DNA from 4 places in the Pseudomonas rosaeacicularis genome. Region 4 is predicted to be linked to each of the others. Evidence: predicted binding sites of a transcription regulator. Region 4 holds the regulator's gene; each other region holds the start of a gene.
What was found. The regulator sigma-54, encoded in region 4, starts transcription at its own class of promoters, with help from an activator protein. The targets are predictions, from matches to a motif close to ANTGGCATNNANNTTGCTNT.
Positions count from the first base shown of each region.

Region 1: a site for sigma-54 is predicted at 1,231-1,250, ahead of flgB (flagellar basal body rod protein FlgB). Genes of this name have one in related genera too.
Region 2: a site for sigma-54 is predicted at 1,997-2,016, ahead of ACWKWM_RS09380 (circularly permuted type 2 ATP-grasp protein). Genes of this name have one in related genera too.
Region 3: a site for sigma-54 is predicted at 1,776-1,795, ahead of ACWKWM_RS18075 (pilin). Genes of this name have one in related genera too.

Region 1 is NZ_JBSKHT010000007.1:63,893-67,400, forward strand. Features, by position in the region: gene ACWKWM_RS10625 (flagellar hook assembly protein FlgD) at 1-316, opposite strand, end outside; gene flgC (flagellar basal body rod protein FlgC) at 332-775, opposite strand; gene flgB (flagellar basal body rod protein FlgB) at 779-1,186, opposite strand; gene cheR (protein-glutamate O-methyltransferase CheR) at 2,368-3,195, opposite strand; gene ACWKWM_RS10645 (chemotaxis protein CheV) at 3,245-3,508, opposite strand, start outside.
Region 2 is NZ_JBSKHT010000006.1:44,715-48,222, forward strand. Features, by position in the region: gene ACWKWM_RS09375 (alpha-E domain-containing protein) at 1-541, opposite strand, end outside; gene ACWKWM_RS09380 (circularly permuted type 2 ATP-grasp protein) at 554-1,963, opposite strand; gene ACWKWM_RS09385 (ribonuclease E inhibitor RraB) at 2,240-2,578, opposite strand; gene ACWKWM_RS09390 (hypothetical protein) at 2,851-3,087, opposite strand; gene ACWKWM_RS09395 (LTA synthase family protein) at 3,236-3,508, opposite strand, start outside.
Region 3 is NZ_JBSKHT010000013.1:145,580-149,087, forward strand. Features, by position in the region: gene nadC (carboxylating nicotinate-nucleotide diphosphorylase) at 343-1,191, shown strand; tRNA gene ACWKWM_RS18070 (tRNA-Thr) at 1,630-1,705, opposite strand; gene ACWKWM_RS18075 (pilin) at 1,843-2,259, shown strand; gene pilB (type IV-A pilus assembly ATPase PilB) at 2,522-3,508, shown strand, end outside.
Region 4 is NZ_JBSKHT010000024.1:71,851-75,358, reverse strand. Features, by position in the region: gene rapZ (RNase adapter RapZ) at 1-463, opposite strand, end outside; gene ptsN (PTS IIA-like nitrogen regulatory protein PtsN) at 465-929, opposite strand; gene hpf (ribosome hibernation-promoting factor, HPF/YfiA family) at 942-1,250, opposite strand; gene ACWKWM_RS26220 (RNA polymerase factor sigma-54) at 1,329-2,822, opposite strand; gene lptB (LPS export ABC transporter ATP-binding protein) at 3,016-3,508, opposite strand, start outside.

The DNA.
Region 1 (3,508 bases), on a different contig from region 4:
TCACCGAACTGCCCACCAGCGACGAGGCTTGCAGTGCCTGCGACGACTGATACATGCCGCCGATCGCATCGACCGAGGTGCTCAGGTTCTGCATGGTTTCCAGGCTACTGAACTGAGCCAGCTGGGCCACGAACTCACTGTTGTCCTGTGGATCGAGCGGGTTCTGGTTCTGCATCTGGGTAACCAGCAATTTCAGGAACGAGTCCTTGCCCAGGCTGCTCGCGCCCGTCGCCGAATCACCCGCCGTGGTAGATCCCGGCGTTTGCAGCGACGTCAGGTAGGCGCTTGAGGCGGTGCTATCAACTGTGGTTGTCATTGCTTTCGTCCCTTATCACTGACCCAGGGTCAGGACCTTCTGCATCATTGTCTTGGCGGTGTTCATGATTTCCGCGTTGGTCTGGAACGAACGACTGGCCGAGATCATGTCTGCCATCTCGTTCACCACGTTGACGTTCGGGTAGTACACGTAACCGTTCTTGTCGGCCGCTGGATGATTGGGCTCGTAGCGCGCTTCAAGGTTGGAGGCGTCTTCGACGATGCCCGACACCTGCACGCCGGAACCCGACGCGCCCTGGTCTTCGAACAACGATGCGCTGCCACTGGAATCCTGACCCTGAAAAACGGTAGCAAACACCGGGTGACGGGCGCGGTAGGTCTGGTCCAGGCTCGAAGACACGGTCTCGGCGTTGGCGATGTTACTGGCGACGGTGTTGAGACGAGTGTTCTGGGCACTCATGCCGCTACCGGCGATGTTAAAAACACTGGCTAGAGACATGGCTTATTCTCCGCGAAGGGCTGCGACCAGCCCTTTGAACTTGCTGTTGAGCAACGTGAAGCTGGCCTGAAAACCAATGGCGTTTTCGGCGTAGTTGGCGTTCTCGACCTGGGCGTCGACGGTGTTCTGGTCCAGCGACGGCTGCGACGGCGTGCGATAAAGCAGTGAGCCTTGGTCGTTGCTCAAGCCTTCAGCTTCGATGTGATGGCTGTTGGTCATGTTCAGCGCGAACGTGCCCTTGGTGGCCTTGTCGTTTTCCGCCGCCAGCACCTTGGAAAAGTCCAGGTCACGCGCCTTGTAGTTAGGCGTGTCGGCGTTGGTGATGTTGTTGGCCAGCACCTCTGCACGTTGAGCGCGGAAGTTCAGCGCTTTCTCGTGGATGCCCAGTGCGTTTTCGAAGCTGATGCTCATGTCGGGAAACCTTTACCGGTTGACCAGATTTTCATGATTGAGTCATAGCAAACGCCGTGCCATCTACGCGAACGCTGATATTCCGGGGGTTTCAGGGGAGGTGCGATGGGCTGATGCCAGAAAAGCGGCAAGGGATTTCCGCTGTTAAGGGCGGAAGCGGCAAGGGCGGTGCCGTTTTTTTGCCGCTTGATGGGCTTGATCGTCGTAGGGCGGGTCACTCGGTCCCCTGTAGGAGCTGACGAGCCGCCGAAGGCTGCGATTGCGGTGTGGCTGACACTCCTCGGGATCGGGATCGGGATCGGGATCGGGTGAATATCCGTTATCGAGGGTGTTGCTGACATCGGTTCCGCCCTTACGGCGCGTCACTTTGTCGTGGCAAAGTAACCAAACCGTTTCGCTCCCGTGTCCGGCCCCTCCTTCGTCGGGGTTCCCTTGCTCCGGCATTGCTCCGGGGACACGCCGCCATCGGCCATCCATGGCCGGGGGCGGCTAGCGCGGCATCCATGCCGCGCTGTCCCCTACGCAACGCCTACGCTCGGCCTTCCAAAGTCGCACTTTGTGGCGCTCACAAAATCTCGGCACGGCTCGGATAAAAAGTGCAGAACGTTTTCCTGATCGCTCCCACGCTCCGCGTGGTAGCGCTTGTCGTGACGCTCCGCGTCACAGGGACGCGGAGCGTCCGGCTGCATTCCCACGCGGAGCGTGAGGAACGATCAGAGCAGAAGCGGAACGCGCGTTACTTTTGATCTTCATGCGCAACAGTCCAGACACCACAAAACGCGACTTGGGTGCAGGCCGAACGCAGGCGACGCGCAGTGGGATGGCGGGCAGGGACGCCCGCCAAGCGCCGTCAGGACATGGATGTCCGTTCGGCGCGTGCCCACGGAGCGTCGCCGGAGTGAGGGAACGCGACGAAGTCGGGCCAAACCAGGAGCAAATGGTTTTGGTTACTTTTCCCGAAAGAAAAGTGACCCGCTGTAAAAGCGGAACCGGTGTAAGCCCCACCTCCGATAACGGATATTCACACGATCCCAATCCGAAGCATGTCAGACCCACCGCATCGTCCGAATGCGGCCCAGACCGTCGTTACCTCCGAATGCTCCTACAGGGGACCGCATGATTTGCGCCCATAAAAAAAACCTCGCCAAAGCGAGGTCATCTTTCAATCCAGCTACCAGACTTCACTTGGCCTGATAAATAATCCCCGGACTGCACTGCACCATCTGATAGTGATCCGGCAACCCGTTCAGCGCCTCCGAAGCACCCAAAAACAGATACCCCCCGGGCTTCAACGTACTGTGAATCCGCAGCAGGATGTCCTTCTTCACCTCGGCCGAAAAATAGATCAGCACGTTGCGACAAAACACGATATCGAACTTGCCCATCACCGCATAACTGTCCAGCAGATTGAACGAGCGAAACTCCACCCGGCTCTTGATTGGCGTCTTGATCGTCCAGCGACCCGGCGTTTTCTGATCGAAGTAGCGCTGCAACCGCTCCGGCGACAAACCACGGCCAATCGCCAGACTGTCGTACTCCCCGGTCTTACAGGTATTGAGCATGCTGCCCGACAAATCGGTGGCGATAATCTGCGCGCCGCCTTTGAGCTGACCAGGATTGCTGCGCTCGAACTCATCAATCGACATCGACAGTGAAAACGGTTCCTGCCCCGACGAACACGCCGCCGACCAGATCCGCGGACGCAGGCCCGGGCTGGCTTTGAGCTGCTCAGGCAAAACCTTGTTCTTGAGCACTTCAAAAGGATAGGTGTCGCGAAACCACAAGGTTTCGTTGGTGGTCATGGCGTCCACCACCTGCTCGCGCAAACCGCTGCGGGGCTGGGACTGAATACGCGCAATCAACTCACCCAACGATTTGAAGCCCTGCTGTTCCATCAGCTTGTTGAGGCGGCTGGAAACCAGATATTGCTTATTTTCACCCAGCAAAATGCCACAGGCTTTTTCCAGGAATACCCGGAACTGTTCAAAATCCAAATTACCTGTAGACATGCCGCCTCTCAAATTTCGTGAACTACCAGGGACGACGCCCCTGGCTTGTCTAGCTGATGTCTGCTGCCTTGATGCGATCTACCACGCGGGCCGCCAGATCATCCGGGCGGAACTTGGCCAGAAAATCGTCAGCGCCCACTTTCTTGACCATTGCCTGGTTGAAGACACCGGACAACGAGGTGTGCAAGACGATGTGCAGCTTCTGCATGCGCGGATCATTACGAATCTCTGCAGTCAGGGTATAGCCGTCCATTTCCGGCATTTCAATGTCGGAAATCATCATCAGGAATTCTTCTTCCGGCTTCTTGCCCTC
Region 2 (3,508 bases), on a different contig from region 4:
CATCGAGCATGCGCAGGGTGTTGTCGGCGCGCTCGATGAAGGTGCCCAGACGAATGAAACGAAACGCGTCATTACGCATGATCGTGCCGTAGGTCGCGCCGCGAAAAAGATGAGAGCGCTCTTTGACCCATTCACAAAACCGGCTCATGCCATAGCGGCTGAGGCCCTGTTCGGCGATGCCGCGAATTTCCAGGTACGTGGCGTTGATGTTTTCCCACATGTCCGCCGTGATGCGCCCGCGCACGGCGTGAGCGCTGGCCCGCGCGGCGCCAAGGCAGCTGTAAATGCTGGCGGGATTTTCGGCATCCAGCGCGAAGAAATGGAGCAAGCGTTCGGCATGCAGTTCGCCGTGACGCTCCAGATAATCGTCCAGGGTTCCGGTGATCAACAGCGGCATGGCGATTTCATTCAGGCCATCACCGCGACCGTCCTGAGGCATCAAAGACAGCGAGTAACTGACGTCCAGCATCCGCGCGAGGTTTTCGGCTCGCTCCAGGTAGCGCGACATCCAATATAAATCCGAGGCAGTTCTACTTAGCATTGGCAGGCATCCTTAATCCTCAACCACCCAGGTGTCTTTTGTTCCTCCACCCTGCGAGGAGTTGACCACAAGCGAGCCTTCACGCAACGCAACCCGAGTAAGTCCGCCGGGGACGACACGGGTCTCGCGACCTGCCAAAACGAACGGGCGCAGGTCGATGTGTCGCGGGGCGATGCCGTTCTCGACAAACGTCGGACAGGTCGACAGGCACAACGTGGGTTGAGCGATATACAAGTGGGGTTTGGCTTTGAGCCTGGCACGGAAGGATTCGATTTCAGCAGCGGTAGCCGCAGGTCCCACAAGCATTCCATAACCACCGGAGCCTTGGGTTTCCTTGACCACCAAATCACCCAGGTTAGCCAATACGTGAGACAGCTCTTCAGGCTTACGGCACTGCCAGGTCGGCACGTTTTTCAGGATCGGCTCTTCGTCCAGGTAGAAACGAATCATGTCGGTCACGAACGGGTAGATGGACTTGTCGTCGGCAACCCCTGTTCCGATGGCGTTTGCCAGCACGACATGGCCCGAGCGATAAGCCGACAGCAGGCCCGGCACACCCAGCATCGAGTCGGGATTGAACGCCAACGGATCAAGGAAAGCATCGTCCAGACGACGGTAAATCACGTCGACCGCTTTGGCACCGTTGGTGGTGCGCATGAACACCCGATCGTCGCGCACGAACAAATCCGCACCTTCGACCAGTTCAACGCCCATTTCACGGGCCAGAAATGCATGCTCGAAAAATGCGCTGTTGAAACGCCCAGGGGTCAGCACCACAACGCTCGGGTTATCCAGAGGGCTGGAGCTCTTGAGCGTATCGAGCAGCAGATTGGGGTAATGATCGATGGGCGCGATGCGTTGCGCCGCGAACAGCTCGGGGAACAACCGCATCATCATCTTGCGGTCTTCGAGCATGTAGCTGACACCGCTTGGGGTACGCAGGTTGTCTTCGAGAACGTAATACGTCCCGTCGCCATCGCGCACCAGATCGACGCCGGAAATATGCGAATAGAGGTCGCGGTGCAGGTTCAGGCCTTGCATCGCCAACTGGTACTGCTCGTTTGCCAGCACCTGTTCGGCAGGGATGATCCCGGCCTTGATAATGCGTTGATCGTGATAAAGATCGGCGAGGAACATGTTCAACGCCTTGACGCGCTGAATGCAGCCACGCTCGACAATCCGCCACTCACTGGCAGGAATGCTGCGAGGAATCGTATCGAAGGGGATCAGTCGTTCGGTCCCCTGTTCGTCGCCATACAGCGTGAACGTGATCCCGGCGCGATGAAACAAAAGATCGGCCTCACGCCTGCGCTGGGCCAGAAGCTCAGGGGGCGCTTCACCCAGCCAACGGGCAAATTCCCGATAATGCGGACGGACCACACCGCCAGCATCGTACATCTCATCATAAAAGGTGCGGGTCATGCCGTACTCCTTGTCACCATGGACCCAAGGACCTTCGCAAGGCCCGTGCCAGCGGCATAAACGCTTAAAAATCAATTAGTTGGACAATAAAGGCCGATGCTTCGCACCATTCCTGTGCAAGAAGCGCTCTCACCCTATCTTCCGCGCCTCAAAGAGTGGCGTAGAGAGTCAGCTGCAAGCTTCAAGCTTCAAGCTTCAAGCGGCGGGATTCAAGCTACAGACCTGAGCCGCTTTTGCTTGCAGCTTGTAACTTTCGGCTTGCAGCTGCCGACAGGCTCAATTCAAGCGCTTGATCTCCTGAGTCACGCCCCACCCTTCAACCTCGCCGTCCAGCGGGTCGATTGCCGTCTGCAAGTCCTGCTCGAAATCGCCAATCCCGTCGTAGGTGGCGTACATCACTTTGCTCAGTTGCAAATGCCAGGCGCCGTCGTCGCGCGCGTTGATCTGCGCATTAATGGATTCGCCACGAAATTGTTCCGCCGCCTGACGTGCCCGCTCCTCGTCCGGGAAGACAGCATAAAACTCGATGGGGTGGATACGTGCAAAGTCGAAACCGCCTTCTTTCATGCGGCGCAGTACGTTACTGCTGATGTCTTCTTGATAGGCTGTGCTCATGAAACGTCCTCCTATGCAACGATAGATAGAGTTTCAACGATCCCTGAACGATCCCTGAACGTCCTCTCCCAGAGGGCCGATACACGACAGACAATCCGCCGTGCGGGACTCAAGCATGTAGCTACAAGGCCGGCGCTGCTTTTACAAACGGGCATCCAGCCGAGCTGGCTCGGGTAGATGCTTCACCGGCCTCATTTGCAGACTACGCCCATTAATAGTGAGTTGCCAATTGCCACATCAAGGCGACCCGGTTCATAAAGAAAGGGGTTAAATCACGACGCCTCGAGGATCGATATGATCTCTACCGCGTTCTGGTCTTTAAGTGTTTTTACGGTCGGATCGTCGGTCCGCCCCTCGAGATCATTCAGATCAAGGTCACTTGTGACCGGAAACAGGTGCGGACGCAGACGCTGGGCAGCCTCTTCTTCGCTAGGACACTGCTCTGCTTCAAGATCGAGGGTCTGCTGCACGCCATCTTTATCCAGAAACGAAATGGTCCAGACTTTCATTAATATCTCCTCAACCAGGCCGCAAGCGGGCCTACCGAAATCGGACTTCGGTTTTTGCTTTTTCGTTCAACCTGTTTCGCAGCCGATGCTCCGTCTGGCCGGCAAAAAAAAGAGGCCGCGAGGGCCTCTTTTCATGCTGCTTTCCAGATTACGGCTTGGCGTCTTTGACCCCTGCCGTGTTGTCCAGCAGGCTCTTGGTCGCCGTCTGCAGGAAGCTGTCGAGCTTCTTGCGCAGCTCAGCCACGTCCGGCGCATCCGGAATCAACTCGGCATGGGGTTTGGTGCCCAGGGTGTAGGCATAGATCTTGGGTTCCATCTCCTTGGGTTCGATCAGGATGCGATCACCGGTGACGATGGCCACGGTCTGCTCGCTGCCCGAGGGCTTGATCACGCCGAAACCCTTATCGCCTTCGGGCAGGTT
Region 3 (3,508 bases), on a different contig from region 4:
ACAAATACGAACACTGCGCATCGACGCATGGCGGCGCCATTCGCTGAGCGATCTCGAGGTCCATGGGATGAATCGGGCGAAACGTCAAAGCTATGACGTCAAAAAACAAGGGGAGTATCTTTGAAAATCTTTCCGCTCGCCATCGCAGACTTTGCCCCACGTAGAATATAGAAGGGCTAAAGCTACATGTGGTGCGATAGACCGCGAAAATCGCGTTCTATCGCACCAGCGGTGAAAAAACCGACCAACTGTCGTCAAACCTCTCAGATGACAAGTCCGGTCAAGGTGAGTTGCTGCAGATGACTGCCTTATACTCGCGGCACTTAGTAAGTGGAGTCCGATATGCCCAATCTTCGTCTCGCCGCGCTCACAGCAGAAATCGAAGCCAACGTACGCCGCGCGTTGCTGGAGGACGTAGGCACTGGCGACATCACCGCTCAGCTGATACCCGCCGAGCGCCTTGCCGCTGCCACCGTGATTTCCCGGGATGACGCAGTGATCGCTGGCACCTCGTGGGTCGACAGCGTTTTTCGGCAACTGGATCAGCGCGTCGCCGTGCACTGGCAGGTCAGCGACGGTGACCGCGTCAAACCGGACCAACCGTTGTTTCATTTAGAAGGTCCCGCCCGCTCGCTGCTGACAGGCGAACGCAGCGCTCTGAATTTTCTGCAGCTGCTGTCAGGCGTCGCCACCCGCGCCCGGCACTACGCCGACATCGTCGCCGACACCCAAGTCAAACTGCTCGACACCCGCAAAACCCTGCCCGGCCTGCGCCTGGCGCAAAAGTATGCCGTCACCTGCGGCGGCTGCCACAACCACCGCATCGGTTTGCACGACGCCTTCCTGATCAAGGAAAACCACATCGCAGCCTGCGGAGGCATCGCCGAAGCCATCGCCGCCGCACACAAAATCGCCCCAGGTAAACCGGTTGAAGTCGAAGTTGAAAGCTTGAGTGAGTTGAAGCAAGCACTGGACGCCGGCGCCGACATCATCATGCTCGACGAACTGAGCCTGGACGACATGCGCGAAGCCGTTCGCATCACAGCAGGCAAAGCCAAGCTCGAAGCCAGCGGCGGGATCAACGAAACGACCCTGCGCACGATTGCCGAGACGGGTGTGGATTACATTTCGATTGGCACGTTGACCAAGGACGTGAAGGCGGTGGATTTGTCGATGCGGTTGAGGATCTGACGAAATCGCGGCCCCTGTAGGAGCGAACTTGTTCGCGAAGCAAGCACCAAATGTGGGAGGAGCTTGCTCGCGATTTGATATTCAGAACTCAAAGGTCTTGTGAATGCGCCGGCCCCATCGCGAGCAAGCTCCCTCCCACTGTTATCGCTTGGTCGACACGGTTATCGCCTGTTGGATCTGCGGCACAGTTGATGTTTGCGAGTGAACCTGCCCGCGAAGAAGAAACAAATTTTTTGTGGGAGCGGACCCGTCCGCGAAGGGGCCAGCAAGCCAGGCGAGAATTTTCTCTGTAGTTTTAGGTTGGGCGTCGCCGCAATCCTGAAACACCGCATTGACTGCCTCGCCAACAAGTTGGCTCCTAAAGAGCGGCGCGTCAACATTCGGCGTTCACAACAGAAACGAAAAAGCCCGGTCTTGTGGACCGGGCTTTTTGTGTTCTGGTGCCGAAAATAGGAATCGAACCTACGACCTTCGCGTTACGAGTGCGCTGCTCTACCGACTGAGCTATTTCGGCGTGCCCTTAGATTAGCCAAAAATCCAAGCCGCAAAATAATAAGACGGTCATTTTTTCTCAGGCCGGCAAGCATGGCATGGCCGTTGCACTAGCCCATGCGTAGCCAATTTTTTGTACGTCTCGTAAAGGAAGTAGATATGAAGTCATTACAGAAAGGTTTCACCCTGATCGAACTGATGATCGTGGTAGCGATCATTGGCATCCTTGCTGCAATCGCTATTCCTGCATATAGCACTTATCAGGCGAAATCAAAACTTACAGCAGGCTTGGCCGAAATTACTGGTGCTAAGACGTCTGCCGAAGTGAAGACTAATGATGGCACTGCCATTACGGCACCGGCTGACATCGGGCTTGTAGATGGTAATTCAACAAACTGTACTTATACTGCGACAATTACTGCCGGCGCTGGCTCCATAGCTTGCGCTATGAAGAACGCACCGCCTCAGGTTGCTGCTGCGACAATAACCTGGACTCGGACGGCTGATGGAGTTTGGAAATGCGCTACTACAGGAGCAGCTGAGGCTGATGTTGCGCCGAAATCTTGCCCTCAGTAGTAACCGGCTTTTTAAAGTTGCTCGCCTCATAAGGGCCGGCGACAAGCAAATGCAACCTGCTCAGCGCAAGATATAATTAAAATGCCCCAGATAACTGGGGCATTTTTTTGATCCGTGCCTACTAGCCAGCGCCCTGATGTCTGGTTGGTACCACGACCATTTCCCGCAAAACCTGACAAAAAACGTCACTTCATTCGCATGCATTTGGCAGCATCGCCTGACTGCGCTATAAACCCCGTACTGTCTGTGTCTGGTGGCTTTAATGACTGATGTCGTCCTCACCGGTTTGGCCAAACAATTGGTTGTAGCCGAATTGCTAAACGAAAAAACGGCTCAACAGGCCTACCAACAATCGCGTCGGGACAAGGTGTCGCTCGTCAATTATTTGGTGCAGAACAAGCTGGTAAACAGCCTTGTGCTGGCAGAGCTGGCGTCTGATCAATTCGGCATTCCTTTTCTTGATCTCAGCACTCTGGACAAAGAAAGCCAGCCCAAGGGACTGGTCAGCGAAAAGCTGGTCCGCCAGCACTCAGCGCTCCCATTGTGGCGCCGAGGCAACAAGCTGTTTGTAGCGGTGTCCGACCCGACCAATCATCAGGCCATCACGGACATCCAATTCAGTACGGGCCTGACGACGGAAGCGATTCTGGTTGAGGACAACAAACTCACCGTTGCTATCGACAAATTCTTCGACTCTCACAGCGGCCTAGGCGAAATGGCCGACGTTGATCTGGGTCTGGAAATTGAAACGGTCGATGACAAGGAAACGTCCATCACCACCCAGGACGCAGATGACGCGCCTGTCGTGCGTTTCGTCAATAAAATGTTGATGGACGCCATCCGCCTTGGCTCTTCTGACCTGCACTTCGAACCCTACGAAAAGACATTCCGGGTTCGTCTTCGTACCGATGGCATCCTCCATGAAGTGGCCAAACCGCCAACCCATCTTGCAGCGCGGATTGCCGCACGCCTGAAGGTGATGGCGAGCCTGGATATTTCCGAGCGACGCCGTCCGCAGGATGGACGCATCAAGCTGCGCATTTCCAAAAACCGCGCTATCGACTTTCGGGTGAACACCCTGCCGACCCTATGGGGCGAAAAGATCGTCATGCGGATTCTGGACCCGTCCAGCGCGCAGATGGGGATCGACGCGTTGGGCTATGAGCCCGAGCAAAAGGAACTGTACCTGGAAGCATTGCGCCAACCGCAGGGCATGATTCTTGTCACAGGTCCCACCGGTTCAGGTAAA
Region 4 (3,508 bases):
GCTTGAGCGCGTCGCGCAGCTGGTACAGATTCAGGTTGGTTGTGTCGATCGTCAGGTCCGCCAGATCAATGATTGGTCCAAGCAGGGTTTTCTCGTCGCGGATTGCCTCGGCGAGTGATCGCGTGGCGGTGCTGAGCGGGTGACGCCGACGGGTTTCGGAGAAGCGTTTAAGCAAGGTCGGCTCGTCGGCATCGAGAAACAGCACGTCGCACTGGATATGCCGCGAGCGCACCTCTTCGAGCATTTTTGGAAAACGCGTGAGATGGCTGGGAAGGTTACGTGCGTCGATGGACACCGCAAGCAGCGGTTCGGCCAGTTCGCTGTTGATCAGCGCGCGTTCGGCCAACTCCGGCAGCAAGCCTGCGGGCAAGTTGTCAACGCAGTAGAAGCCGCTGTCTTCCAGCACATCGAGGGCCGTACTCTTGCCTGAGCCGGAGCGGCCGCTGACGATGATCATGCGCATGTTAGTGCCCGGTTTGCTCGTCGAGGACCACTTGATAGAGCGCTTCGCCGCTTTGGGCAGCACGAAGCCGTTCCCGCACTTCTTTGCGGTCGAGCATGCTTGCAATCTGGCGCAGCAGTTCAAGGTGCTCATCCGTGGCCGCTTCCGGGACCAACAGAACGAACAGCAAATCTACCGGGGCGCCGTCGATCGCGTCGAAATCAACGGGATGGCTGAGGTGGAGAAGGGCACTGATCGGGCTGGAACAGCCCTTGAGCCGGCAATGCGGAATGGCGATGCCATTGCCGAACCCGGTGGAGCCCAGTTTTTCACGGGCTATCAGACTTTCGTAGACGGTTTGCTGCTCAAGGTCGGGCACCTGCTGCCCAATCACTTTGGCAATCGCTTCGAGTACAGCTTTTTTACTGCCGCCTGGCACGTTCACGAGGGAACGGCCAGGGGTCAGGATATTTTCAAGTCGGATCATGGGTAGGGAGTGTCAGCGAGCGGCCGCACCTTTGAGGATGCTTTGCTGCTTTTCCTTATGCTTGAGCAATTGTCTGTCGAGCTTGTCAGTGAGTAAGTCGATTGCAGCGTACATATCGTCATGCTCCGCATTGGCAACCACCTCTCCACCAGGGATATGCAGGGTGGCCTCGATCTTCTGTTTGAGCTTCTCGACGGCCATCGTCACCTGCACATTGGTAATCTTGTCAAAATGCCCTTCGAGCTTTTTGAGTTTGAGCTCGATGTATTCACGCAGGGGCTTGGTCACTTCCAGTTGGTGTCCACTGATGTTGACTTGCATACAGCTTCTCCTTCGTTGCCAGTGCATAAAAGAGGCAGGCTTGGTTGCCTGCCACTGGAACGCTGTGGCCTGTGACCTCTACATCAGTCGCTTGCGCTCGCTGGAAGGCGCGATCCCCAGAGACTCGCGGTACTTGGCGACTGTGCGACGTGCCACTTGAATGCCTTGTGCCTCCAGTAAACCAGCGATCTTACTGTCACTCAATGGCTTTTTCTGATTTTCGGCCGCAACCAGTTTTTTGATGATTGCGCGAATGGCCGTGGACGAACATTCACCGCCTTCTGAGGTGCTGACGTGGCTGGAAAAGAAGTATTTCAGTTCATAAATGCCCCGCGGCGTGTGCATGAACTTTTGCGTTGTAACCCGGGAAATCGTTGACTCGTGCATGCCCACCGCTTCAGCGATGTCGTGCAACACCAGCGGCTTCATTGCTTCGTCGCCGTACTCAAGGAAACCGCGCTGATGTTCGACGATCTGCGTGGCCACCTTCATCAACGTCTCATTGCGGCTCTGCAGGCTCTTGATGAACCAGCGGGCTTCTTGCAACTGATTACGCATGAAGGTGTTGTCAGCGCTGGTATCAGCGCGGCGTACAAAGCCTGCGTACTGCGGATTAACGCGCAAGCGCGGCACTGATTCCTGATTGAGTTCGACCAGCCATCGCTCGTTGTGCTTGCGTACGATCACATCAGGCACGACGTATTCGGCTTCGGTGGACTCGATCTGTGAGCCGGGGCGCGGATTCAAACTCTGCACCAGCTCAATGACCTGACGAAGATCGTCTTCCTTGATCTTCATGCGGCGCATCAGTTGCGCGTAGTCACGGCTACCCAGCAGATCGATGTAATCGCTGACCAAGCGCTGTGCTTCGGCCAACCATTTTGTCTTGGCAGGCAGTTGGCGTAGTTGCAGCAGCAAGCATTCGCTGAGATTGCGAGCGCCGATGCCCGCAGGTTCGAATTGCTGGATACGGTGCAGAACGGCCTCGATCTCATCCAGCTCGATATCGAGCTCCGGGTCGAAAGCGTCGAGCAGTTCATCGAGCGACTCGTCCAGATAACCCTGATTGTTAATGCAATCGATCAATGTCACGGCGATCAGGCGATCAGTGTCGGACATCGGCGCAAGATTGAGCTGCCACAGCAAATGGCTTTGCAGGCTCTCGCCAACCGATGTGCGTGTGGTGAAGTCCCACTCATCATCGTCGTTGCTCGGCAGGCTGCTGGCGCTGGTCTGGTAAACGTCTTCCCAAGCTGTATCGACGGGCAATTCGTTGGGAATGCGCTCGCTCCATTCGCCGTCTTCGAGATTGTCGACGGTGGGGGCGGATTCCTGGTAGGTCGGTTCCTGAACGTCAGGATTGGGCTTTTGCTCGACGCTATCGGCCATCGGGTCGGCATTATCGAAATCGTCGCCTTCTTCCTGGCGCTCGAGCATAGGATTGGACTCCAGTGCCTCCTGAATTTCCTGTTGGAGATCCAGAGTCGACAATTGGAGTAAGCGGATGGCCTGCTGCAGCTGCGGTGTCATCGTCAGCTGCTGGCCCATTCTCAAGACTAGCGAAGGTTTCATGGCAGGGGCTAAACACCTTATTCGTTCGCCGGCGCATATGCGCGCCATCCACTACAGGGCGCCAGGGCGCCAACTTAAGCAAATTATATGCCTGAAACCAGAGTGTTTGCCTAGAGCGCGATGACAATTAATGTTTGATTGGAGGCAAAGGCGGCTTCAGCGCCTATGCGGCAATCAAGTGTCATCGCAACAGTTACAGGCGGAACTCGTGGCCGAGGTATACCTCTTTCACCAACTGGTTCGCCAGAATGGTGTCCGAATCGCCTTCGGCAATCAGCTGTCCATCATTGACGATGTAGGCGGTTTCGCAGATATCCAGCGTTTCGCGGACGTTGTGATCGGTGATCAACACACCGATACCTTTGGCCTTCAGGTGGTAAATGATTTGCTTGATATCGCCAACCGAAATCGGGTCGACACCGGCAAACGGCTCATCGAGCAAGATGAACTTGGGCGAGGTCGCCAGGGCACGTGCAATTTCTACGCGACGACGCTCGCCACCGGACAGGCTCATGCCGAGGTTGTCGCGGATGTGCGTGATATGAAATTCCTGCAGCAGGCTTTCGAGTTCCTTGCGACGAGCCGGACGATCCAGCTCTTTGCGAGTCTCCAGAATGGCCATGATGTTGTCGGCCACTGAGAGCTTGCGGAAAATCGACGCTTCTTGAGGCAGATAGCCGATGCCT